One region of the Luteimonas sp. 3794 genome, then DNA from elsewhere that is predicted to be linked to it. Evidence: predicted binding sites of a transcription regulator. Region 1 holds the regulator's gene; each other region holds the start of a gene.

What was found. Region 1 encodes HrcA, which represses chaperone genes, less so after heat shock. Its sites were predicted from a motif close to TTNGCACTCNNNNNNNNNGAGTGCNAA; they were not measured.
Region 2: a site for HrcA is predicted at 3,439-3,465, ahead of J2X52_RS15335 (co-chaperone GroES). Genes of this name have one in related genera too.
Region 3: a site for HrcA is predicted at 5,445-5,471, ahead of rpoH (RNA polymerase sigma factor RpoH). Genes of this name have one in related genera too.

Annotation. Positions count from the first base shown of each region.
Region 1 is NZ_JAVDVJ010000002.1:118,279-126,115, reverse strand. Features, by position in the region: gene J2X52_RS04245 (3-oxoacyl-ACP reductase) at 1-431, shown strand, start outside; gene dnaJ (molecular chaperone DnaJ) at 1,533-2,669, opposite strand; gene dnaK (molecular chaperone DnaK) at 2,791-4,707, opposite strand; gene grpE (nucleotide exchange factor GrpE) at 4,839-5,369, opposite strand; gene hrcA (heat-inducible transcriptional repressor HrcA) at 5,434-6,474, opposite strand; gene recN (DNA repair protein RecN) at 6,621-7,837, shown strand, end outside.
Region 2 is NZ_JAVDVJ010000014.1:53,569-61,405, reverse strand. Features, by position in the region: gene J2X52_RS15345 (hypothetical protein) at 1-1,146, opposite strand, end outside; gene groL (chaperonin GroEL) at 1,305-2,945, opposite strand; gene J2X52_RS15335 (co-chaperone GroES) at 3,102-3,392, opposite strand; gene J2X52_RS15330 (acyloxyacyl hydrolase) at 3,888-4,373, opposite strand; gene cutA (divalent-cation tolerance protein CutA) at 4,560-4,889, shown strand; gene J2X52_RS15320 (protein-disulfide reductase DsbD) at 4,948-7,389, shown strand; gene J2X52_RS15315 (TlpA disulfide reductase family protein) at 7,386-7,837, shown strand, end outside.
Region 3 is NZ_JAVDVJ010000014.1:67,670-75,506, forward strand. Features, by position in the region: gene J2X52_RS15375 (UDP-N-acetylglucosamine--N-acetylmuramyl-(pentapeptide) pyrophosphoryl-undecaprenol N-acetylglucosamine transferase) at 1-660, shown strand, start outside; gene J2X52_RS15380 (NAD(P)/FAD-dependent oxidoreductase) at 657-2,285, shown strand; gene glnE (bifunctional [glutamate--ammonia ligase]-adenylyl-L-tyrosine phosphorylase/[glutamate--ammonia-ligase] adenylyltransferase) at 2,506-5,283, shown strand; gene rpoH (RNA polymerase sigma factor RpoH) at 5,483-6,361, shown strand; gene J2X52_RS15395 (hypothetical protein) at 6,850-7,098, shown strand; gene zupT (zinc transporter ZupT) at 7,108-7,837, opposite strand, start outside.

The DNA.
Region 1 (7,837 bases):
TCGCGACCCAGTTCGAAGGCAGCGTCCGCGCTGCGCTGCATACCGTGCAGGCCGGGTTGCCGGGCATGCGCGCACAGGGTTTCGGCCGCATCATCAACATCGGCACCAACCTCTTCCAGAACCCGGTGGTGCCGTATCACGACTACACCGCGGCAAAAGCTGCGCTGTTGTCACTGACACGGACGCTCGCCGGCGACCTCGGCCCGCACGGCCTCACGGTGAACATGCTGTCGGGCGGACTGCTGCGCACGACCGACGCCAGCGCCGCCACGCCGGACGCGGTGTTCGACTACATCGCCGCCAACACCCCGCTGCGCAGGGTCACGACACCGGTCGAGTTTGCAGACGCCGCGCTGTTCTTCGCGTCGCCATGGGCGCGCGCCGTGACCGGGCAAAACCTCGTCGTCGATGGCGGGCTGGTCCGCGACTGAATGTTTCTTCCAGCCGGTACCGAGGCAGGTTTCGCCGCGCGCGCCGGGTGAAGACGGCGCGTTCTGCGCGCGTCGAGCATCGCGCTGGTGCGGGGACTCGGCCCTGGTCAAACAATGACCGGCGCTCGGCGCACCGCGTCGCGAGCGCCTTTCCGTCACTTGTCCGCAGACGTGCCGCCGAATCATCCACACCCGCTGTGGATGATTCGCCTGCCATATCTTTTGCCCGCATGCGGTCAGGCGCGGGTCCGGCGCCCCAAGCGCGCGCGGGCCACGCATCACGGCGGCGCTTGCTGGCACTGCCGATCTGCTTGCGCAGGTCAAGCACCGTGTACGCATCTACACGCACCACTGGCGAGAAAACCACCAGCGAGCTCACGCACGGGCACAACGCGACGTGCGTCGCTTATCCACAAGTTTCTCGTCAGATGATCCACATGGGTTGTGGAGAAACGGATCGCTACGCGATGCACGCGGCGAGGTCAAACGCTGCTGGACGCCCTTGCGCCCGGTGTCTCGGATCTTCAGACCAAGCCCGGACAAGCGTACGGCCGACCGCACCCGGCGAACGGGCCGAATGGGCCGAGCATCCGCCGCCATGCGCCACCGCACAGGGCTGGTGGGTCGGCGTTCACGTCACCCGGCATCCGCATCCCGACCGGACGGCGCTGGATGCGCATGGGAACAGCGCTGCGCGTGCCTCCGCGCGTTTATCCACATCACAACCCACAGTCCGCGCAGGCCGTCTGGCACCAGCGGGGCACTAGGCGCATTTGTCGCCTGCGTCAAGCATTGGCGTGTCCGGATATCCCAGAAACCGCGCCACAGCGGCGTTTGGCTCGAAAACGCCAATTCTGCGTCGATGTGCGCGGCGTCACAGTGGTCACGCATTGACCAGTATCCGCGCGCCCTGTGCACACGCGCACTTGGAATGCTTATCCACAGCTTTGTCGACAGGTGATCCACACCTTCTGTGGATGACGTGCGTCCGCAGGCCGCGCGGTCCGCGGGCCCCCGACCGCGTGTGGCGCCTCGCACCCATCCCCGGAAACGACAACGCCCGGCGCTGGGCCGGGCGTTGTCATTCAATACGATCAGGGCTCAGGAGGTCATCCGGTCCCAGAACCCCTTGACCCCGTCAATGAACGTACTGGACTTGGGCGAATGCCGATGGGCGTTCTCGCGCGTGAAGGTGGTTTCGAACTGCGCCAGCAGATCACGCTGCTCCTTGGTCAGATTGACCGGCGTCTCGACCACGACCTTGCAGTACAGATCACCCGGGCCGCGGCTGCGCACCGACTTGACGCCCTTGTCGCGCAGGCGGAAGACCTTGCCGGTCTGGGTCTCGGCCGGCACGCGGATTTCCGCCTCGCCGCCGAGCGTCGGCACACGCACGATGTCGCCGAGCGCTGCCTGCGAGATGCGCACCGGCACTTCGCAGTGCAGGTCGTCGCCGTCGCGCTCGAAGATGGCATGCGGACGCACACGCACCTCGACGTAGAGGTCGCCAGGCGGTGAGCCGGCCGGGCCCGCTTCTCCCTCGCCAGCCAAACGAATGCGATCTCCGGTGTCGACGCCGGCGGGCACCTTTACCGACAACACCTTCTCTTCCTCGACGCGTCCGGCGCCGTGACAGGTTTTGCAGGGGTTGGCGATGATCTGGCCCTGACCGCCGCAATGCGGACATGCCTGCTGCATCGTGAAGATGCCGCGCTGCATGCGCACTTGGCCGCGGCCGGCGCAGGTCGAACAGGTTTCGCGCTTGCCGTCTTCCGAGCCACTGCCGTCGCAATCATCACAACCGGCGAGCGTCGGCAACTCGACACGCTTCTCGACACCGGCCACCGCATCCTCGAGGTCGAGTTCCATCACGTAGCCGATGTCGGCACCGCGACGCGGCCCCCCACGGCCACCGCCACCGCCGAAAATGTTGCCGAAGATGTCGCCAAAGATGTCGCCCATGTCGGCGCCGCCGCCGAAGCCCGGTCCGGCGTTGCCACCGCCCATGCCGTGCTGGAACGCGGCATGGCCATGCTGGTCGTACATGCGACGCTTGCCGCCGTCCGACAGCACCTCGTAGGCCTCCTTGCACTCCTTGAACGCGGCCTCGGCGCTGGCGTCGCCGGGGTTGCGATCCGGATGGTGCTTCATCGCGCAGCGGCGATAGGCCTTCTTCAGTTCGTCTTCGGTGGCCGTGCGCGTGACGCCCAGCACCTCGTAGTAATCGCGTTTGCTCATGGGGCCATGATTCGTCGTTCGTCACTGGTGATTCGGAAAAGCGCGTCGAGTCCGCGATGACGTGCGAAAGAAACGGAGCCTGCGCTCCGCTTCTTCCAATCACGCATCACGAATCCACCAATTACGCCTTCTTCTCGTCGTCCTTGACCTCGGTGAACTCGGCGTCCACCACGTCGTCGGACTTCGGCGCATCCGCGCCCGGCGCAGCGTCGGCCTGGCCGGCGGCACCGGCGGCGGCGAAGAGCTGCTGCGCCACTTCCTCCAGCGCCTTTGACTTCGCTTCGATCTGACCCTTGTCGTCGCCCTTCATCGCGGTTTCCACTTCGGCGATCGCGCCTTCCGCGCGGCCGATCAGGTCGCCCGGCAGCTTGTCGCCGTTGTCCTTGATCGCGCTGCGGGTGGAGTGCACCAGCGCGTCGGCCTGGTTGCGCGCGCCGACAAGCTCCTGGAACTTCTTGTCGTCGTCGCGATGCGCTTCGGCATCGGCGACCATCCGGGCGATCTCGTCGTCCGACAGGCCCGAACCGGCCTTGATCTCGACCTTCTGTTCCTTGTTGGTCTTCTTGTCCTTGGCGGACACATGCAGGATGCCGTTGGCGTCGATGTCGAACGACACCTCCACCTGCGGCATGCCGCGCGGCGCCGGCTCGATGCCGGTCAGGTCGAAGCGCGCCAGCGACTTGTTGAAGCGGGCCTGCTCGCGCTCGCCCTGCAGCACGTGCACCGTCACGGCCGACTGGTTGTCATCGGCGGTGGAGAACGTCTGCGAGGCCTTGGTCGGAATCGTGGTGTTCTTCTCGATGATCTTGGTGAACACACCGCCCAGCGTCTCGATGCCGAGGCTCAGCGGCGTCACGTCGAGCAGCAGCACGTCCTTGACGTCACCGGCCAGCACGCCGCCCTGCACCGCCGCGCCGATCGCGACGGCCTCGTCGGGGTTCACGTCCTTCCGCGGCTCCTTGCCGAAGAACTCGGCGACCGCCGCCTGGACCTTGGGCATGCGGGTCTGGCCACCGACGAGGATCACCTCGTTGATGTCGGACGCACGCAGGCCGGCGTCGTTGAGCGCGGTGCGGCACGGCTCGATCGTCCGGCGCACCAGTTCCTCGACCAGCGACTCGAGCTTGGCGCGGGTGAGCTTGATGTTGAGGTGCTTCGGGCCCGAGGCGTCGGCGGTGACGTACGGCAGGTTGACTTCGGTCTGCTGCGAGGAGGACAACTCGATCTTCGCGCGCTCGGCCGCATCCTTCAGACGCTGCAGCGCCAACGGATCCTTGCGCAGGTCGATGCCCTGGTCCTTGTTGAACTCTTCGACCAGATAATCGATGACGCGTGCGTCGAAATCTTCACCGCCCAGGAAGGTATCGCCGTTGGTGGCCAGCACTTCGAACTGCTTCTCGCCGTCGACTTCGGCGATCTCGATGATCGACACGTCGAAGGTGCCGCCGCCGAGATCGTAGACGGCAATCTTGCGGTCGCCGCCGGACTTGTCGAGGCCGTAGGCCAGCGCGGCCGCGGTCGGCTCGTTGATGATGCGCTTCACATCCAGGCCCGCGATCTTGCCCGCGTCCTTGGTCGCCTGGCGCTGGCTGTCGTTGAAGTACGCCGGTACGGTGATGACCGCCTCGGTGACCTTCTCGCCCAGATAATCCTCGGCGGTCTTCTTCATCTTCTCGAGGATGCGCGCCGAGACTTCCTGCGCAGAGAGCTTCTTGCCGTCGCTGGTCGACACCCAGGCGTCGCCGTTGTCGTGCTCAAGAATCTTGTACGGCACCAGGCCGATGTCCTTCTGGACTTCGCCGTCGGTGAACTTGCGGCCGATCAGGCGCTTGACCGCGAAGAAGGTGTTGTGCGGGTTGGTCACCGCCTGGCGCTTGGCCGAGGCGCCGACCAGCACTTCGCCGTCCTTGGTGTAGGCGACGATCGACGGGGTGGTGCGATCGCCCTCACTGTTCTCGATGACCTTGGCCTTGCCGCCGTCCATGATCGCCACGCACGAGTTCGTCGTGCCCAGGTCGATGCCGATGATCTTTGCCATTGCGGTGCTTCCTCTAAGAAATATGTCTGGGGGACGGCCGATGCCGTCGATGACCGTGATCTGGGGACACGCAACACAGCGTTCAAGCGGTGTCGTGTATCGAACTGGCCCGGGCAATGCCCGGGCGGGCGTCAATCCGCCTTGGCGACGACGACCATGGCGGGCCGCAGCAGGCGCTCATTGAGCAGGTAGCCCTTCTGGAAGACCTGGGCCACCGCGCCCGGCGGCACGCCAGGTACTTCGACAATGCTCATCGCCTGGTGGTGTTCGGGATTGAACGGATCACCCGGCGCCGGGGCGAGGGTAGCCAGGCCATTCGACTCGGTCGCCCGGGTCAGCTCGCGGAGTGTGAGTTCGACGCCACTGCGCAGCGGATCGGTATCGGACGCACTGGCGAGGCCGGCTTCCAGCGCATCGAACACCGGCACAAGCGCGGCCAGCAGTCGTTCGTTGGCGAAGCGGCGGGCGCTTTCGACCTCGCGGGCCAGGCGCTTGCGCTGGTTTTCGAGATCGGCGCGCTCGAGCAGCACCTGCGCGCGCAGCTGCTCGAGCTCAGCGCTCAGCAATTCCACCTGCTCGGCGAGCTGGTGTTCGACCGAGAGCTCGGCGGCCTCGTCTTCGGAAAGGTTCGGGATCTGGGCGTCGTCTTGGGGCTGGGTCATGTCCGGTTCCGGGGCGGGCGTCTGGCCGCCGACCCGCCCAGCTATGGGGCCGCCGACCGGCGATTCAAGGCTCGGGATGCAGGGCCGCGCCGAGCACACTCGCAGTCGCCTGGACCACCGGGATCACCCGCTCGTAGGCCATGCGCGTCGGTCCGATGACGCCCAGCACGCCGAGCGTGCGACCACCCGCGCCGTAGGGCGCGGTCACCAGGGACATGCCCTCCAGCGGCGCCAGCCCCGTCTCCTCGCCGATGAAGATCCGCACGCCCGGCGCGCGGATCGTGCGTTCGAGCAGCTGCAGGATTTCGCGCTTGCGGGAAAAGGCATCGAAGAGCTCGCGCAGACGGTCGAGATCCGACAGGTCCTGCACACCGATCAGGCGGTTCTGCCCGGCCAGCAGCATGTCGTCGTCGCCGGGCACCAGCGCCTGTTCGGCCAGTTCCATCGTCTGCGACAGCAAGGCTTCCATCTCGTCGCGAGCGTGGCGCAGTTCGTCGACCAGTGCCGCGCGAATGTCGCCGAGCGGGCGTCCAGCGAACTGCTGGTTGAGATAATTGGCCACCCGCTCGAGCTCGGCAGTCTCGAAGCTGCGCCGGGTCTGGATGATGCGGTTCTGCACCTCGTGGTCGGCGAAGACGATGATCGCCATGACCCGTTGACCGTCCAGAGGCACGAAATCGATATGACGGAACGCCAGCTGCTCGCGACGCGGCACCGAGACGACGCCGACGAAATGGGTCATCGCCGACATCAGTTCGGATGCACTGCCCAGCAGCGACTGTTGTCCGCCGCCGCCCAGTTCGCCGCGCAGACGCTCCATCTCCTGGGCCCGCAGCGGCTTGACCTGCAGCAGCGAGTCGACGAACACGCGATAGCCCTGCGCGGTCGGCACCCGGCCCGCGGAGGTGTGCGGCGAGGCCAGCAGGCCGGCCTCTTCCAGGTCCGAGAGGATGTTGCGGATCGTCGCGGCGCTGACATCGAGCCCCGCATGCCGGGCCAGGGTCTGCGAGCCGACCGGGCCACCGTCCTGGATATGCCGGGCGATCAGCGTGCGCAACAGCTGCCTGGCGCGCGGATCGAGCGGATGACGCGGATCGGATGACATGCGGGCGGTATACGGTGCGCCTCACTGCGATGCAAGCGCTCATTCTCTTGCGCTGAGACGCGGGCACGATACTTAGCGCACCGTTGGCCATCGCTTCCAGCGATCCACCTACTCGCCCGCGACGCACCAAGGCACAATCCGCACCCATGCTGACCCATCTCGCCATCCGCAATTTCGCCGTCGCCAGCCAATCGGACCTGGAGTTCGGCGCCGGCCTGACCGTCATTTCCGGCGAAACCGGCGCCGGCAAGTCGCTGCTGGTCGACGCGCTGGGCTTCCTGTCGGGCCAGCGCGCCGACAGCGGCATCGTGCGCCACGGCGCCGAACGCGCCGAACTACACGCCGAGTTCGCCCTCGACGACGCCGCGCCCGCGTTGCGCTGGCTGCGCGAACACGAACTCGACGACGGTGACACCTGCCAGCTGCGCCGCACCTTGCGCGCCGATGGCGGCTCGCGCGCCTGGATCAACGGCCGACCGGCGACGATCACCCAACTCGGCGAACTGGCCGGGCATCTGGTCGAGATCCACGGCCAGCACGAACACCAGGCCCTGCTCGCCCGCGGCAGCCAGCTCGCACTGCTGGATGCGCAGGCCGGCAACGGCACGTTGCTCGCCGAGGTGCGCGGCACTGCCCAAGCCTGGCGCGCGCTGCACGACGAGCGCAATGCACTGGTGGGGATCGGCGACGTGGCCGAGCGCCGCGACTGGCTGCGCCACCAGCTCGGCGAACTCGACGGCGAATCGCTCGCCGCCGACGCGGTGGCCGACCTGTTCGCGAGCCACCGCCGGCATGCGAACGCGGCCGGCTTGATCCAGACCTGCGACGCGGCGCTCGAGCGCATGCGCGGAGACGACGAGCTCGGCCTCCCGCAGGCACTGCAGACGCTGCGCCAAGACCTGACGCGGATGCGCGCGCATGAGCCGCGCCTGGGCGAGGTCGACGCATTGCTTGACGCTGCGGCGATCCAGCTCGACGAAGCGACGTTGCTGCTCGGCCAGGTCCGCGATGATCTCGATATCGATCCCGAGCAGTTGGAGACGCTGGAACAGCGCCTCGGCCGGCTGCACGAACTTGCGCGCAAGCATCGCGTGACCCCGGAAGAACTGATCGACGTGCAGACGCGCCTGGCCGGTGAACTCGACCAGCTCGATGGCGCCGGCGAACGCCTGAAGCAGCTCGACGGCGAGATCGAAGCCGCGATGGGCCGCTGGCGTGACGCGGCCGATCGCCTGGGCGCGGCACGCCGCAAGGCGGCCAAGGCACTATCGAAGGCGTCCACCGCGCTGATCCACGAACTTGGTATGGGCGGCGGCGTGTTCGAGGTCGCGATCGAACCGGTCGAGACCTCACGACCCGATCC
Region 2 (7,837 bases), on a different contig from region 1:
ATCGGCGCGGCCGTCGAAGGCCAGCCAGTCGAGATCGCGCAGGATCACGTCGATCCAGCGCAGCGGTACCGCGGGCCATTGCGTCTCGACCGTACCGCCCAGCGCGCGCACCGGCCGCAGCCAGTCGTCGGGACCGATGCGGCGATCGGCGACGCGCAGATCGGCGCGCAGCCACGGCGTGCCCGAGGCCGGCGCCGGTACGCGCGCGGCGACGAGAATGGCGTCATCGGAGGTGCGCAATGCGACGCCGAGCGGATGCCGTAGCGGCGTGCCGTCGGCGGCATCGGAATACACCGGCGCCGACCAGTCGAGCTGGCTGCCGGGCATCAGCACGCCACGTTCGAGGGTCAGGTCGGCGCGCAGCTGGCCGACGAAACCGGCCGTGCCGATCGGCAACGCGTCATCGTTGCGCGCGACCAGATCGATGCCCGGCGCCGGCCCGTCCACGCGCATGCGCGCATCGAGCAGCACCAGCTTTTCCTCGCCCTGCGCCTGTTCGCGGATATGCGCGGGAATTTCTATGTCGAGTTCGAGACTGCCGTTGCGCAGCAGGGTCACGTCGCTGACCTGCAGGATCGCATCCGGCATCTTCAGCGTGGACGGGCCGACTTCCATCGCGCCGCCCTGCAGGGTCTTCTCGAATTCGAACCGCGCCTCGCCGTGACCGGTCACGCGGGCCTCGTAGAAGTCCATCCGCAGCAGGCTGGGCGTGGTGATCGCATCGAAGCGCAGGGTCCACGGCGGCTTGCCCGGCTTGCGGGTCGTCGGCATGTCGTGCGGGGTGCGTGCGACATGCACCGACACCCGCTGCGCACGGATGGTGCCAAAAGCGAGCTCGCGGCCCAGCAACGGCAGCAGTTTGATACGGCCGTTGGCGCGCGGACTGGCGATGGTCCACAGGTTGGTCCGTGCGTGGCCGCCCATGACGATGCCCCGCGCGTGGATATGGCCCGGATACAGGCTCATCGCCCAGTCCCAGCGCGCGTGGAAGCGCTCGGGCTTGCGGTTGATCACGTCCGCGCCGAACGTGCTGTTGAGGAACAGGTTGGCCGCGATGAGATACAGCAGATAGAGCACGGCCAGCGCCACGCCCGCACGGCGCAAGCCCGTGCGGTGCGTGCGCCACCACGGATCAGGAGCAGACATCGACATCCATCCAGCATGGGCGAATGCCGGTGACGACAGCCTGCACGCGCGCACCGCGCGCCCGTGGGATATGCGGCGAGCGGCCCTGCAGCCCAGACGAAAAAACCCCGCCTCGCGGCGGGGTTTTCTGTTTCACGATGCAACAGAGTGGGGCTGGATCAGAAATCCATGCCGCCCATGCCGCCCATGCCGCCGCCGCCCGGCATCGCCGGCTCTTCCTTCTTCGGCAGTTCGGCAACCATCGCTTCGGTCGTGATCATCAGACCGGCGATCGAAGCCGCGTTCTGCAGCGCCGAACGCGTGACCTTGGTCGGGTCCAGGATGCCGAACGCGATCATGTCGCCGTATTCGCCGGTCGCGGCGTTGTAGCCGTAGTTGCCGGTGCCGTCCTTGACCTTGTTGAGCACGACGCTCGGCTCTTCACCGCAGTTGGTGACGATCTCGCGCAGCGGCGCTTCCATCGCGCGCAGGGCGATGATGATGCCGTGGTTCTGGTCTTCGTTCGCGCCCTTGAGCTCGCCGATCGCCTGCAGCGCGCGCACCAGCGCCACGCCACCACCGGGGACCACGCCTTCCTCGACCGCTGCGCGCGTGGCGTGCAGGGCGTCTTCGACGCGGGCCTTCTTTTCCTTCATCTCGATCTCGGTCGACGCGCCGACCTTGATCACCGCAACGCCGCCGGCCAGCTTGGCCACGCGCTCCTGCAGCTTCTCGCGGTCGTAATCGGACGAGGTGTCCTCGATCTGCGCCTTGATCTGCTTGATGCGGGCTTCGATGCCACCGGTCTCGCCGGCGCCGTCGATGATCGTGGTGTTTTCCTTCGAGACCTGGATCTTCTTCGCACGGCCGAGGTCGGCGATGGTCGCCTTCTCGAGCGTCAGGCCGACTTCCTCGGAGATCACGGTGCCGCCGGTCAGGGTGGCCATGTCTTCGAGCATCGCCTTGCGACGGTCGCCGAAGCCCGGTGCCTTGACGGCGCAGACCTTGACGATGCCGCGGATCGTGTTGACGACCAGGGTCGCCAGCGCTTCGCCTTCGACTTCCTCGGCGACGATCAGCAGCGGCTTGCCAGCCTTGGCCACGCCTTCGAGCACGGGCAGCAGGTCACGGACGTTGGAGATCTTCTTGTCGTACAGCAGGATGAAGGGGTCATCGAGCTCGGCCGACATCGACTGCTGGTTGTTGACGAAATACGGCGACAGGTAGCCGCGGTCGAACTGCATGCCCTCAACGACGTCGAGTTCGTTGTCCAGGCCCGAGCCTTCCTCAACGGTGATCACGCCTTCCTTGCCGACCTTCTTCATCGCGTCGGCGATGATCGTGCCGATCGACTCGTCCGAGTTGGCGGAGATCGTGCCGACCTGCGCGATCGCCTTGTCGTCGGCCGTCGGCTTGGACAGCTTCTTGAGCTCGGCGACGGCGGCCTTGACGGCCTGGTCGATACCGCGCTTGAGGTCCATCGGGTTCATGCCGGCCGCGACGGCCTTGGAACCTTCACGGATCAGCGCCTGCGCCAGCACGGTGGCGGTGGTGGTGCCGTCACCGGCGTTGTCGGAGGTCTTGGACGCGACTTCCTTGACCATCTGCGCGCCCATGTTCTCGAACTTGTCGGCCAGTTCGATCTCCTTGGCGACGGACACGCCGTCCTTGGTGATCGTCGGCGCGCCGAAGCTCTTCTCGAGCACGACGTTGCGGCCCTTCGGGCCCAGGGTGGCCTTGACGGCATTGGCGAGAATATTGACACCACGCACCATCTTGGAACGTGCGTCTTCGCCGAAGCGGATTTCTTTGGCAGCCATTTGGAAAACTCCGGAATCTGGATTTGGGGATTAGGGGTGAACGGACACGCGTCCGTTGACCACCGAAGAAGCGGGATTGCGGTCAGTTCGGACGGACTGGGAAACGGCGCTCAACGCCTTGAATCCCAATGCCCGAATTCCGAATCCCGCGTTCGATCAACCGACGATCGCGAGGACGTCGTCTTCCTTGACGATCTTGTATTCGATGCCGTCGGCCTTGTAGGCGCTGCCCGCGTACTGGCCGTAGATCACGATGTCGCCGACCTTGACCTTCGGCGCGCGCACGCTGCCGTTGTCCAGGGCTTTGCCTTCACCGATGGCGACGACTTCACCCTTGGTGGGCTTTTCCTTGGCGTTGTCCGGAATCAGGATGCCGCCGGCGCTCTTCTCTTCGGCCTCGACAGGCTTGACCACAATGCGGTCGTAAAGCGGCTTCAGGTTGCTCATTACAGCCTCGCTAAGTTGTTGATTGGAAAGAAATCGGTCGCCGATTCTAGCACTCGCCCATGGCGACTGCCAGAAATCCTGGCGCACGCACCCGGCAGAACCGGGGCCGCACGGGAGATGGGCGCGGGGAATTGGAATACAAGGGCTGCCCGCGAAAGAATTTCGGGCGTCGTCGACAGGCGCAGCTCCGGCGGGATCCGCCAGCACGTCATTCACAAGGTCTGCAGAAGCTGCGCCCTTGGCGCCTTGGCGCCCCCCTCTGCGGGCTCTGTAAGGAAGAGCCCGGCCGACACAGCGCAGCACGCCGCACCGACGGTGCATCGAGGTCGGAGCGCAGCTGTGCAATCGCTCGGGAAGCGCCTCGTCTAGCCGGCGCGCGCAACGACGCGGCCCGCGATCAGAAATTGGCCATCGTCATCGCCGACTGCATCCGATGCGGACCGTCAGGCGAAGCGGCCAAGCGGCCGGCAATGCAACTGCGAGCCCGGTCCACCGTCAGCGGAAGCGCCACGCCGCGAGCAGCATCGTCTCGCCGTCGTTGGGCTGCTTGATGCTGGCGTTGGAGATGTGCCGGGCCAGCAACGAAAACCGCTCCCAGCGCCAGCCGGCCGTGCTGACGAACTGCGGATTGCCCGACAGCGCGGTGGTGCGACCGGCCTGCACGCCGACGCCGAAGCCGGCGACGAAGCCGTTGTCGCGTTCGTAGCGGGCGCCACCGTGGAAGACGCCGGCGTCTTCGGACAGATCGAAGCGAGTGTTGTCGCGTCCGCGGACATAGACCGCGCCGAGGTCCCAGCGCAGCACACCGTTCCGGGTGCGGCGCCACTCGGGCAACCAGGCCACACTGGCGACCAGCGTGGTTTCGTTCTCGCGGGTCGCGGACGCGCCGATGCCGATATCGACGGGCGCGCTCTGGGCAGCGGCGGGCAGGACAGTGCAGGCCAGAGCGGCGGCGGCAATAGAGGAAATGATCGGGCGCATCGAACTCGGTGGGAATCGCGGGGCGATCCGGCTGGTGTGTGAAGGGCAGTAATTATACCGGCCGGTTCACTAATGCGCGCGGGGTCTTTCTCCCACTGACGGGATGCTGTGTCCGTCCACCGACGCGCAAGCGTGGCCGCGAACGCGTGGAGGTGCCGTGCACGATGCCAGCCGATAATGTGGGGCATGGACATCCTCGTTTGCTTCAGCACCTGTCCCGATGCCTCGACCGCCGAGCGGATCGCCCGCACGCTTGTCGAGTCCCGACTGGCCGCCTGCGTGAACCTGCTGCCGGGCGTGCGTTCGATCTACCGCTGGGAAGGCGCGGTCGCCAGCGAGGCGGAGGTGCTGATGATGATCAAGACCACGACCGCGCAGTTGCCCGCGCTGCGCGCGCATCTGGTCGCGCTGCATCCCTATGCCGTGCCGGAACTGATCGCCCTGCAGGCCGCCGACGGGCTGCCGGCGTATCTGCAATGGATCGCCGATGCCGTCGCGTCAGGCGGGCCGCCATGACGCGCGTGCGCTGAACCTGCGTTCGGCATCGGCCGCGACGGCCTGCGATACTGACGCGATGCGTCCGCCCTTCTCCGATGTCCTCTCCGGCCGCGATCGCCGGCTCCGCTTCTTCGCCGGGTCGCCGGCCCGTGCGACCGCGTGGCTGCTGGCCTGCGTGCTGCTGCTCGCGGGGCTGCCGGCCTGGGGCCAGGGCATCGGCTTCGACGATGTGCTGCCGGTCGATGACGCACTGAAGGTGTCCGCCGAAGCAGTTGCGCCGGACCGGATCGAGATCCGCTGGGCGATCGCCGACGGTTATTACCTGTATCGACATCGCATGGGCGCACGGGTCGAGAGCGGCTTCAAGACAAAACCGCTGCAGCTGCCGGCGGGTCGCAAGCACACCGACGAGTTCTTCGGCGAAGTCGAGACCTACCGTCGACAGGTCACCGGCGTGCTGACCGGCGCCCCGGCCAACGGCGTCGACACGCTGCAGGTCGAAGTGAAGTACCAGGGCTGCGCGGACGCGGGCATCTGCTATCCCCCGCAGACGCGCATGCTGCAGGTCGCGCTGCCGCGGGATGCCGGCGGCATGGCGCGCACGCCGGCCGCGAGCGATTCGAACTTCGCCGCGTTCGGCCAGGCGCTCGGCGGCAACAGCGCCGGGCGCGCGCCGACGCTCACCGGCGCCAACGATGCGCTGCCACCGGAACGCGCATTCGCGTTCGAAGCCATCGCGGGCGACGGCGACACGATTCTGCTTCGCTTCACGCCGGCCAAGGGCTATTACCTCTATCGCGACCGCAACCGCTTCGAAATCCGCGGTGCCGACGGCATTCGCGCCGGCGTGCCGCGCTGGCCGGCGGGGCAGTCGCATCACGACGCGCATTTCGGCGACGTCACCGTGTACTTCGACCAGGTCGACGTGCCGCTGCCGCTGGTGCGCACGATCGCCGACGCTGTGGAGGTCGATGTCGTCGCCACGTTCCAGGGCTGCCAGGACGAGGGCATCTGCTATCCGCCGATGACCCGCACGGTGCGCGTCGCCTTGCCGGCGGGCCGCGTGCAGACCGTGGCCGAGGCCGCGGTTGCAATGGCCGGCGCCGCATCGTCCGGCGAGCCTGCGGCGGCAACGCCCTCCGTCGATGTGGACGACGCCGCAGCGCCGGCGAATCCTGCGCCGGTTGCGACCGGAGACATCGACGCATCCGCAGCGGGCACCGCTGTCGACGCGCCTGATGCCAGCGCCGACAACGCATCGCGCACGCGCCCACCGGGCGACAAGTCGATCGGCCTGTTCGCAGCCCTCGGCCTGGCCCTGCTCGGCGGCGTGTTGTTGAACCTGATGCCCTGCGTGCTGCCGATCCTGTCGCTGAAGGTGCTGGGCATCGCCAGGAGCGGCGGCAGTCGCGCGGCTGCTCGCTCGCATGCACTCTGGTACACGGCCGGTGTGCTGGTCGCGTTCGCGATGGTGGGCCTGCTCGTGATCGGGCTACGTGCCGCCGGCCAGGCCATGGGCTGGGGCTTCCAGTTGCAGCAGCCGTGGTTCGTCGCCGCGCTCGCCTATCTGATGTTCGCGGTCGGTCTGAGTCTGTCGGGCGTGTTCAACCTCGGCGGGCGTATCGGCAATGTCGGTCAGGCACTCGCGGGGCGCAGCGGTCCGGTCGGCGATTTCTTCACGGGTGTGCTGGCCTGCGTGGTCGCCAGTCCGTGCATCGCGCCGTTTATGGGCGGCGCGCTCGCGTATGCCTTCACCGCGTCAACGCCGATGGCGCTGGCGGTGTTCCTGATGCTGGGTCTGGGGCTGGCGCTGCCGTTCCTGTTGATCGGTCTGGTGCCCGCGCTCGCCGACCGGCTGCCGAAACCCGGCGCCTGGATGGAAACGCTGAAGCAGGTGCTCGCGTTCCCGATGTATCTGACCGCGCTGTGGCTAGCCTGGGTGCTCGGCAAGCAGCGCGGCGTCGATGCGATGGCGCTGCTGGTCGCGGGCATGACCGTGCTCGCGCTGGCGTTGTGGTGGTTCGAGCGTCGCCGTTGGACCGGTCACCCGCTGCATCGCGGACTCGCGCTGGCGCTCGCGCTGGTGGCGTTGTTGCCGGTGGTCGCGGTCGGCCGGCTGACGGCGCCAGCAACCGCGGCCGCCGCAGTCACCGAAGGCAGCACGCACGTCGCGTATTCCGCGGAGCGCCTGGCCGCATTGCGCGCCGCTGGCACACCGGTGTTCGTCAACATGACCGCCGATTGGTGCGTGACCTGCAAGGCCAACGAGCGCCGGGTGCTGTCGGGCGCCACGTTCAAGACGGCGCTGGCCGATGCCAGGGCGACATACATGGTCGGCGACTGGACCAATGTGGATCCGGAGATCGGCGCGTTCCTCGAAACCTACGGCGCGGTGGGTGTACCGCTCTATGTGGTGTATCCGGCAGGCGGTGGTGACGGCGTCGTGCTGCCGGCCCTGCTCAGTGATGCGATCGTCGTCGAGGCATTGGCGCGCGCGCGCGCCGGGGCGGCCGAATGAAGGTCGGTCCACTGACCGTCGTTGCCATCGCGGTCGTCGCCGGCGGCCTGGGCGTGCTCGCCAGTCTGTTCGTCGGCGGTCCCGGCCCGCTGCTCGGGACCGAGGCCGGGCAACGCCTGTACGCCGACACTTTGAGTGCCACTGCACCCGCGCCGCCCGAAGGCGTGGTCGTCGCCCGCCGCGGTGATGCCATTGCACCGTTTGAAGTCGCCGGCCTTGACGGCGCGGCCCTGCAGTTGCCAGCCGCCCACAACGACCGCCCGGTGCTGGTGAACCTGTGGGCCAGCTGGTGCGGGCCCTGCATCGAGGAAATGCCCGAGCTCGACCGCTTCGCCCGCGAACAGGGCGCCAACGGCGTGCAGGTCCTCGGGATCGCGCTCGACGATACGGATGCGGTACGCGCGTTTCTCGAGCGGATTCCGGTGACCTACACCATCGCCCTCGACAC
Region 3 (7,837 bases), on a different contig from region 1:
GCCGGCCTCGACGCCTTCGACGCCGCGCGCATCGTCGACACCGGCAATCCCGTGCGCCAGGCGATCCTCGATGCGCGCGGCGACTATCCGCTGCTCGATGCAGCTGCCCCGCTGCGCCTGCTCGTCGTCGGCGGCAGCCAGAGCGCGCGCGTATTCGGCGAGGTCGTGCCGCCGGCGTTGCTGCAACTGCCCGAGTCGATCCGCCAGCGCCTGCAGGTTTCGCTGCAATACAAGGGCGATGCGACCGACCAGATCGAGCGCACGCTGCGCGCCGCCGGCATCGACGCGACCGTGCGTCCGTTCTTCGACGACATGGGTGCGCGCCTGCGTGATGCGCATCTGGTGATCACCCGCGCCGGCGCGACCACGGCGGCCGATCTGCTGACCGTGGGCCGTCCGGCCGTGCTGGTGCCGATTCCCGCGGGTGGCTCGCGCGACGAGCAACGCCGCAATGCCGAGACGCTGGCCGCGGCCGGCGTCGGCTGGTGCGTGCCCGAACCCGAACTGACGCCCGAACATCTGTCGACGCTGCTCGCCGATGCGTTCGCCTCGCCGACGGTCCTGCCCGATGCCGCGCGCGCGTCCGCCGCGCTCGGTCGTCCGCAAGCGGCCTCGACCCTGGCCGATCTGGTGCAGTCCACACTGGCCCGGCACACATGAGCGCAGCGTCCGACGACTGCGATGTGCTGGTCGTCGGCGGCGGCCACAACGGACTGGTCTGCGCTGCGTATCTCGCCGGCGCCGGCCTGCGCGTGCGCGTGCTCGAACGGCGCCGCGTCGTCGGCGGCGCAGCGGTCACCGAGGAATTCCATCCGGGCTTCCGCAATTCGTTGGCGAGCTACACCGTCAGCCTGCTCAATCCGAAAGTGATCGCTGATCTGCGTCTGGTGCAGCACGGCCTGCGCGTGGTCGAGCGGCCGTACTCGAATTTTTTGCCTTTGCCGGACGGCCGTGCATTCCGTCTCGGCGGTCCGGATGGCGCGGCCGAACTCGCACGCTGGTCGCCGCGCGATGCCGCGCGTCTGCCCGACTACTACGCGATGCTCGATCGCGTGGTCGTCGTGCTGCGAGAACTGATGCACGCCACACCGCCCAATGTCAGTGACCGTTTCGTACTCGCCGACTGGCTCAGCTCACTGACCGTCGCGCGGCAATTGAAATCGCTGGACATGCGCGGCCGTCGCGACCTGCTGGACCTGTTCTCCAAATCCGCCGGCGAACTGCTTGACGACTGGTTCGAATGCGAGCCGCTCAAAGCGGCGCTGGGCTGGGATTCGATCGTTGGCAATTTCGCCAGTCCCTACACGCCGGGCTCGGCCTACGTGCTGCTGCACCACGTGTTCGGCGAGGTCAACGGCAAGAGTGGCGTCTGGGGTCACGCGATCGGCGGCATGGGTGCGATCAGCGATGCGATCGCGACCGAATGCCGCGCGCGTGGCGTGGTGATCGACACCGATGCGGAGGTCGCGCAGGTGCTGGTCGAATGCGGTCGCGCGGTCGGCGTCGCGCTGGCCGACGGGCGCACACTGCGCGCAGGCGTGATCGCGTCCAACCTCAACCCGAAGCTGCTGTACACGCGCCTGGTCGCGCCCGAGCATCTCGACGACGACACCACCGCGCGTATCCGCCGCTACCGCTGCGGCTCCGGTACGTTCCGTATGAATGTTGCGCTGTCGGAACTGCCGGACTTCCGCGCCGCCCCTGGCACCACGCTGCAGCCGCATCATCAGAGCGGGATCCTGATCGGCGATTCGCTCAGCTATTTCGAACGTGCGTATTTCGATGCGAAATCGCGCGAACACAATCCGGGCTGGTCGCGCGCGTCCGTCGTGGAACTGGTGATCTCGTCGACGCTCGACGACAGCCTTGCGCCGACCGGCCAGCACGTCGCCAGCCTATTCTGCCAGCACGTCAATCCGATCATCGAGGATGCCGACGGTGGCTGGGACGCGCATCGCGACACGGTCGCCAAACTGATGATCGACACCGTGGACGCACGGGCGCCGAACTTCGCGCGCAGCGTGCTCGGTTATGACGCGCTGACCCCGCTCGATCTCGAACGACGGCTCGGCCTCGTCGGCGGCGACATCTTCCACGGCGCACTCGGTCCGGACCAGTTATTCAGCGCGCGACCCGTGCTCGGGCAGGGCCATTACCGCGGCGCGCTGGGCGGGTTGTACCTGTGCGGCTCCGGGTCGCATCCGGGCGGCGGCGTCACCGGGCTGCCAGGACGTAACGCCGCGCGCGAGATCCTGCGCGACCTGAGGCGCGGCCCGAAACCCTGAACAGGCGGGTTTTTGAACCCGCCGGTATCGTTTTGCAATGCAGCGTGCAAAGCGGTAACGACTCTTTCACTATCGCCCTGCACCCGACGTGGGGGAGGGAGCAAGGCCCGCAACCGGTTTACCGGTCGCGGGCTTTTTTTTTGCTTGGTGTTTGTGCAGGTCATGCCGAAACACCACGCGTCCGGGCTCGATATCCGCATCGCGATGCGACAATCCGCGGATGCCTGACGCCCCCCTGCCGCCCGAACTCGACGCCCAGCTCGACCGCCTGGTCGCGCGATTGCCGGACACCATCCGCGGCGATGCCGACGCCATCGCGCGTATCCGCCCCGTAGCACTCGCCAGCGATTTCGCGCTCGACCTATTGCAACGTCAGCCGGACGTGCTCGCGCAACTCCTGGAGAACGACGCGCAGCACGGCATCGCAGCGCCCGTGCTCGACGCCGGCAACCGGAGCGAATGGCCGACCTTGCTGCGTCGCTATCGCACCGCGTGTTCGGCGCGGCTGGTCTGGCGCGATGTGCACGGTCTCGATGATGTGGATGCGACGCTGGCTGGCAGCACGGCGCTGGCGGAACAATGTCTGACGCTCGCGCTCGATGCGCTCGAAGCCGAGTTTGCGCAGCGCTACGGGCGCGTGCGCGATATCGACGGCAATGTCGTGCGGCTGGTCGTGTTCGGACTCGGCAAGCTCGGCGGCGGCGAACTCAATTTCAGTTCCGACATCGACCTGATCTACAGCTTCGCGACCGCGGGCGAGAGCGATGGTGCGCGTGCACTCGCCGCCGAGGACTACTTCACCCGGCTCGGCCAGCAGTTCGCCAAGCTGCTCGACGAAAACACCGGCGACGGTTTCAGCCATCGCGTCGATCTGCGGTTGCGCCCGTTCGGCAGCGCCGGACGCATCGCCTTGAGCTTCGCGGCGATGGAGCAGTACTTCCAGCACGAAGGTCGCGACTGGGAACGCTACGCCTGGCAGAAGGCGCGCCCGGTCGCTGGTGACATCGAGGCCGGCGAACGCTTCCTGACGCAGCTGCGGCCCTTCATCTATCGACGCTATCTCGACTACGGTGCGCTCGACGGCCTGCGGCAGATGAAGGCGATGATCGCGGCCGAAGTTGCGCGCAAGGAGCTGTCCGACGACATCAAGCGCGGTGACGGCGGCATTCGCGAGATCGAATTCCTGGCCCAGGCGCTGCAGCTGATCCGTGGTGGGCGCGAGCCGGCACTGCGCGACCGGCGCCTGCTGCCGACGCTCGACGCCTTGCACGCGCATGCGCAGATCGATGCCGACACGCTGGTCTTGTTGCAACGCGCCTATCGCTTCTTGCGCCAGCTGGAGAACCGGCTGCAGATGCTGCGCGATGCGCAGACGCACAGGCTGCCCGCCGATCCACTGGACCGCCTGCGGATCGCGCGCGGGCTCGGTTACGCCGACTGGGACGCACTCGTCGCTACGCTGCGCGACGTGCGTGCGTCGGTGGCGCAGGAATTCGATGCATTGTTCGCCGTGCGCAGCCAGCAGCGTGCGGCGACTGCAGATAACGATCTCACGGGCTACTGGGCAGCTTTGCCGGAAGGCGGCGAGCGCGCGGTGCTGGAGACGGCCGGTTTCAGCGACAGCGCCGATGTCGACGCGGCGCTGCGAGACTTCGCGCGTTCGCCGAGCGTGCGCGATCTGTCCGACAGCGCACGCACGCGACTGGACCGGTTGATGCCGATCCTGCTGCAGGCGTCGGCGCCCGCCGATCGTCCGCTGCAGGCGATCCGCCGGCTGCTCGCGCTGCTGCACAACATTCTGCGACGTGCGAGCTATCTGGCCCTGCTCGATGAACGCCCGGCCGCGCTGGCGCGCCTGGTGGACGTGGTCACACGCAGCGCCTTCCTCGCCGAGCGCCTCGCGGCCCATCCGTTGCTGCTCGATGAATTGCTCGACGCGCGCGACGAAGGTCCGCTGCTGCAGCGGGGCGAGATGGCAACGGCCTGCGGGCGGGCGTTGCGCCAGTCCGATCTGGAAGCCGGCCTGCTCGATCTCAACGAGACACGGCAGCAACTGAGTTTCCGCATCGCGCTCGCGACGCTGGATGGTCGCCAGTCCGGACAGGACGCCACGCGCCAGCTCGCGTGGCTGGCCGACGCGGTGGTCGATACCGTGCTCGCGCTGGCGATGCGCGATCTCGAGGCCACGCATGGCGCGCTGCCCGATGCGCGGTTTGCGGTGATCGGCTACGGCAGCCTCGGCGGCGAGGAGTTGGGCTTCGGCTCCGATCTCGACCTCGTGTTTCTCTACGACGCGCCCGCCGACGCGCAATCCACCGGCGCGCGTCCGCTCGATGCACAGCGCTGGGCGGCGCGCCTGGGACAGAAGATCGTCGCGCTGCTGGGCACCGTGACCGGCGGCGGCCGCCTCTACGACGTCGACGTGCGCCTGCGCCCGGACGGCGGCAAGGGCCTGCTGGTGTCGTCGCTGGCCAGCTACGCGGAATACCAGCGCGAGCGGGCCTGGACCTGGGAGCACCAGGCGCTGGTCCGCGCGCGCTTCGTGGCCGGGCATGACGCCATGGCCGCCGCGTTCGAGGACGTACGCCGCGACATTCTGGCGACGCCGCGCGATCCGGCGAAACTGCACGAGGACGTGCTGTCGATGCGGCGACGCATGCGCGCCGAACTGGACCGCAGCGCCGGGGATCGCTTCGACCTCAAGCAGGGCAGCGGCGGCCTGGTCGATCTGGAATTCCTGTTGCAGTGGCTGGTGCTGCGCGAGGGGGCGACCCGCCCCGCGTTGCTAGCCCCGCGCGCCACGCCGCTGCTTCTGGAGACGGCCGGAGCCGAAGGTCTGCTCGATGCGGGCACCAGCGCGGACCTGCGGGCGGCCCACGCCACGCTGCTCGAACTCGGACTGGGTTGCACGCTGGACCGCCGGACCCGGATCGTGGTCGAGACACCCGATCTCGACTCCGCCCGCGAGACGATCCGTTGCGCTGCGGATTGGACCTGAATAGGTCAGGTTTCATGCGGGGTTGGCGGCCAGGGCGGCAAACTTGCGTATAGATTGCAGAGGCACCGGCAGGCGTGCGTGAAAATCCTGCCGGCGAACAGAATTCAAATGATTTCCCGATCTCGTTCTGTGAATGGAACATTCGGGAACTCTTGTGTGTCTTAGCAGTCAGACCTATCGACTGCTAATATCCCTCCCCATGAGCACGCAGACCATGTCCCACGCCCTGGTTGCCAACAGCCTCCCGACCCTCAGCCCGCTGGGTTCGCTGGACGCCTATATCGGTGCCGTGCACCAGATCCCGGTGCTGTCGGTCGAAGACGAGCAGGCGCTGGCGCAGCGTTATCGCGACGACGACGATCTCGACGCCGCGCGCGAGCTGGTGCATTCGCATCTGCGCTTCGTCGTGCACGTGGCCCGTGGCTACAACGGCTACGGCCTGCCCCTGGGCGATCTGATCCAGGAAGGCAACATCGGTCTGATGAAGGCGGTCAAGCGTTTCGACCCCGACGTGGGCGTGCGCCTGGTGAGCTTCGCCGTGCACTGGATCCGTGCCGAGATGCACGAGTTCATTTTGAAGAACTGGCGCATCGTCAAGGTCGCCACGACCAAGGCGCAGCGCAAACTGTTCTTCAACCTGCGCAAGAGCAAGAAGCGCCTGGGTTGGCTCAACGCGGCCGAGGTCAAGGCGGTTGCCGCCGACCTCAACGTGTCCGAGCGCGAAGTGCTGGAAATGGAGTCGCGACTCTCGGGTCGCGATATCGGTTTCGACGCCCCGGCTGGCGAGGACGACGACAATGCGCCGCCCGCACCGGTCGCCTATCTGGTCGCCCGCGACGAGGACCCGGCCCAGCTCTACGAACGTACCGACAGCGAGGACAACAAGCTCGACCTGCTGCGCGAAGGCATGGCGACGCTCGACGCCCGCTCGCGCGACATCATCAGCCGCCGCTGGCTCGACGACGAGCACAAGGTCACGTTGCAGGAACTGGCCGACGAGTACGGCGTGTCCGCCGAGCGTATCCGCCAAGTCGAAGCCAACGCGCTGAAGAAGATGAAGGCGCTGTTCGCGGCCTGATCGTCAGGACCAGAGCGACACATGAGACGGCCCGCGCAAGCGGGCCGTTTCTGTTTGAATCTCCAGTTCATACAGGAAGGTAAGCATGCGATCGAGATGGCTGGATACGGCGGTGGTGCTGGCGCTCGGCACCGGGCTGCTTTACGCAGGTGGCCACTATTACCGGCAAAGCTATTTGGCGGCCTTCGGGCTCAGCGCCGAGCAGTTTCAGAAGAGTGGCGAAGCGCTGATGCTCTTCGGATTCCATGCGGGTCTGACAAGGGGGCGTCCAATACATCTGGTGGGGAATTGCGGTCCTGTACGCCGGTCTGGTCGTTCTGATCCTTTGGCTCGTGATCCGGAAGATGGCGAGGCTTCACCTTAGGTGGCGGGCGAGGCGAATCGCAAGAATTCGGGCCTCACGAAATGCTCCTCGAAAGCGCCCTCGTCCTATCAAGATCCCAGGCATTGATACGCTGGATAGAATCGCAACCGCGCTGCCAGTTGCGTTGATCGCCTTCTCATCGATCCTGCTGGCGCTAGCGGGTGCCGAAAAGCTGGGAAAGTTGCGTGCCGAGCGCACGATCGCTAACTTCAACGGCGCATCTCAAGCCGTGTTGAGGTTGGAGAACGGTGCGAGTGTGCGTGTAGGGCCGCTGATCGTTTGCGACGACACGGCGTGCGCATATCTCATGCAGAATGGTGTCATCGTGCTGCGACGCGACCGCATTGTCAGTGCAAGTTTGACCACGCGATGAGCGGCTCAATCACCACTTGAACAGCACCAGGCTGATCGCCAGCGCCGCCATGCCCGAGACCAAGCCATAGACCGTCTCGTGACCCTTGGCGTAGCGCTTGGCGGCGGGCAGCAGTTCGTCGAGGGCGAGGAACACCATGACGCCGGCGATCAGGCCGAAGACGACGCCGAACACCGGCTCGGACAGGAACGGGCGCAGCACCGCATAGCCGATCAACGCGCCCAGCGGTTCGGCCAGGCCCGACAGCAGGCAGGCGAGGAAGGCGTAGAGCTTGTTGTTGGTCGCGAAGTACACCGGCACCGCGATCGCGATACCTTCGGGGATGTTGTGGATCGCGATTGCGAAGGCGAGCGGCATGCCGACCCCCGGGTTCGACAGCGTGGCGAAGAACGTCGCCAGGCCTTCGGGGAAGTTGTGCGCGGTGATCGCAACGGCGGTCAGCAGGCCGACGCGCTTGATGTAGCTGGTGTTGTGCTCACGGAAATAGGGATCGTCGACTTCCAGACGCTCGTGTGGATTCGGCACGAGGCGGTCGATGCCGACGATGAACAGCAGGCCGCCGAGAAACGACAGCGTGCCCCAGGTGAAACCGAGCTGTTCGCCGTAGGCGTTGGTAAAGGCGAGGATCGACTTGTCGAGGATCTCGGTCAGCGACACGTAGACCATCGCGCCGGCCGCAAACGCCAGGCCGAACGACAGCAGGCGCGCATTCGGTTGCTTCGCGAACAGCACCAGCAGG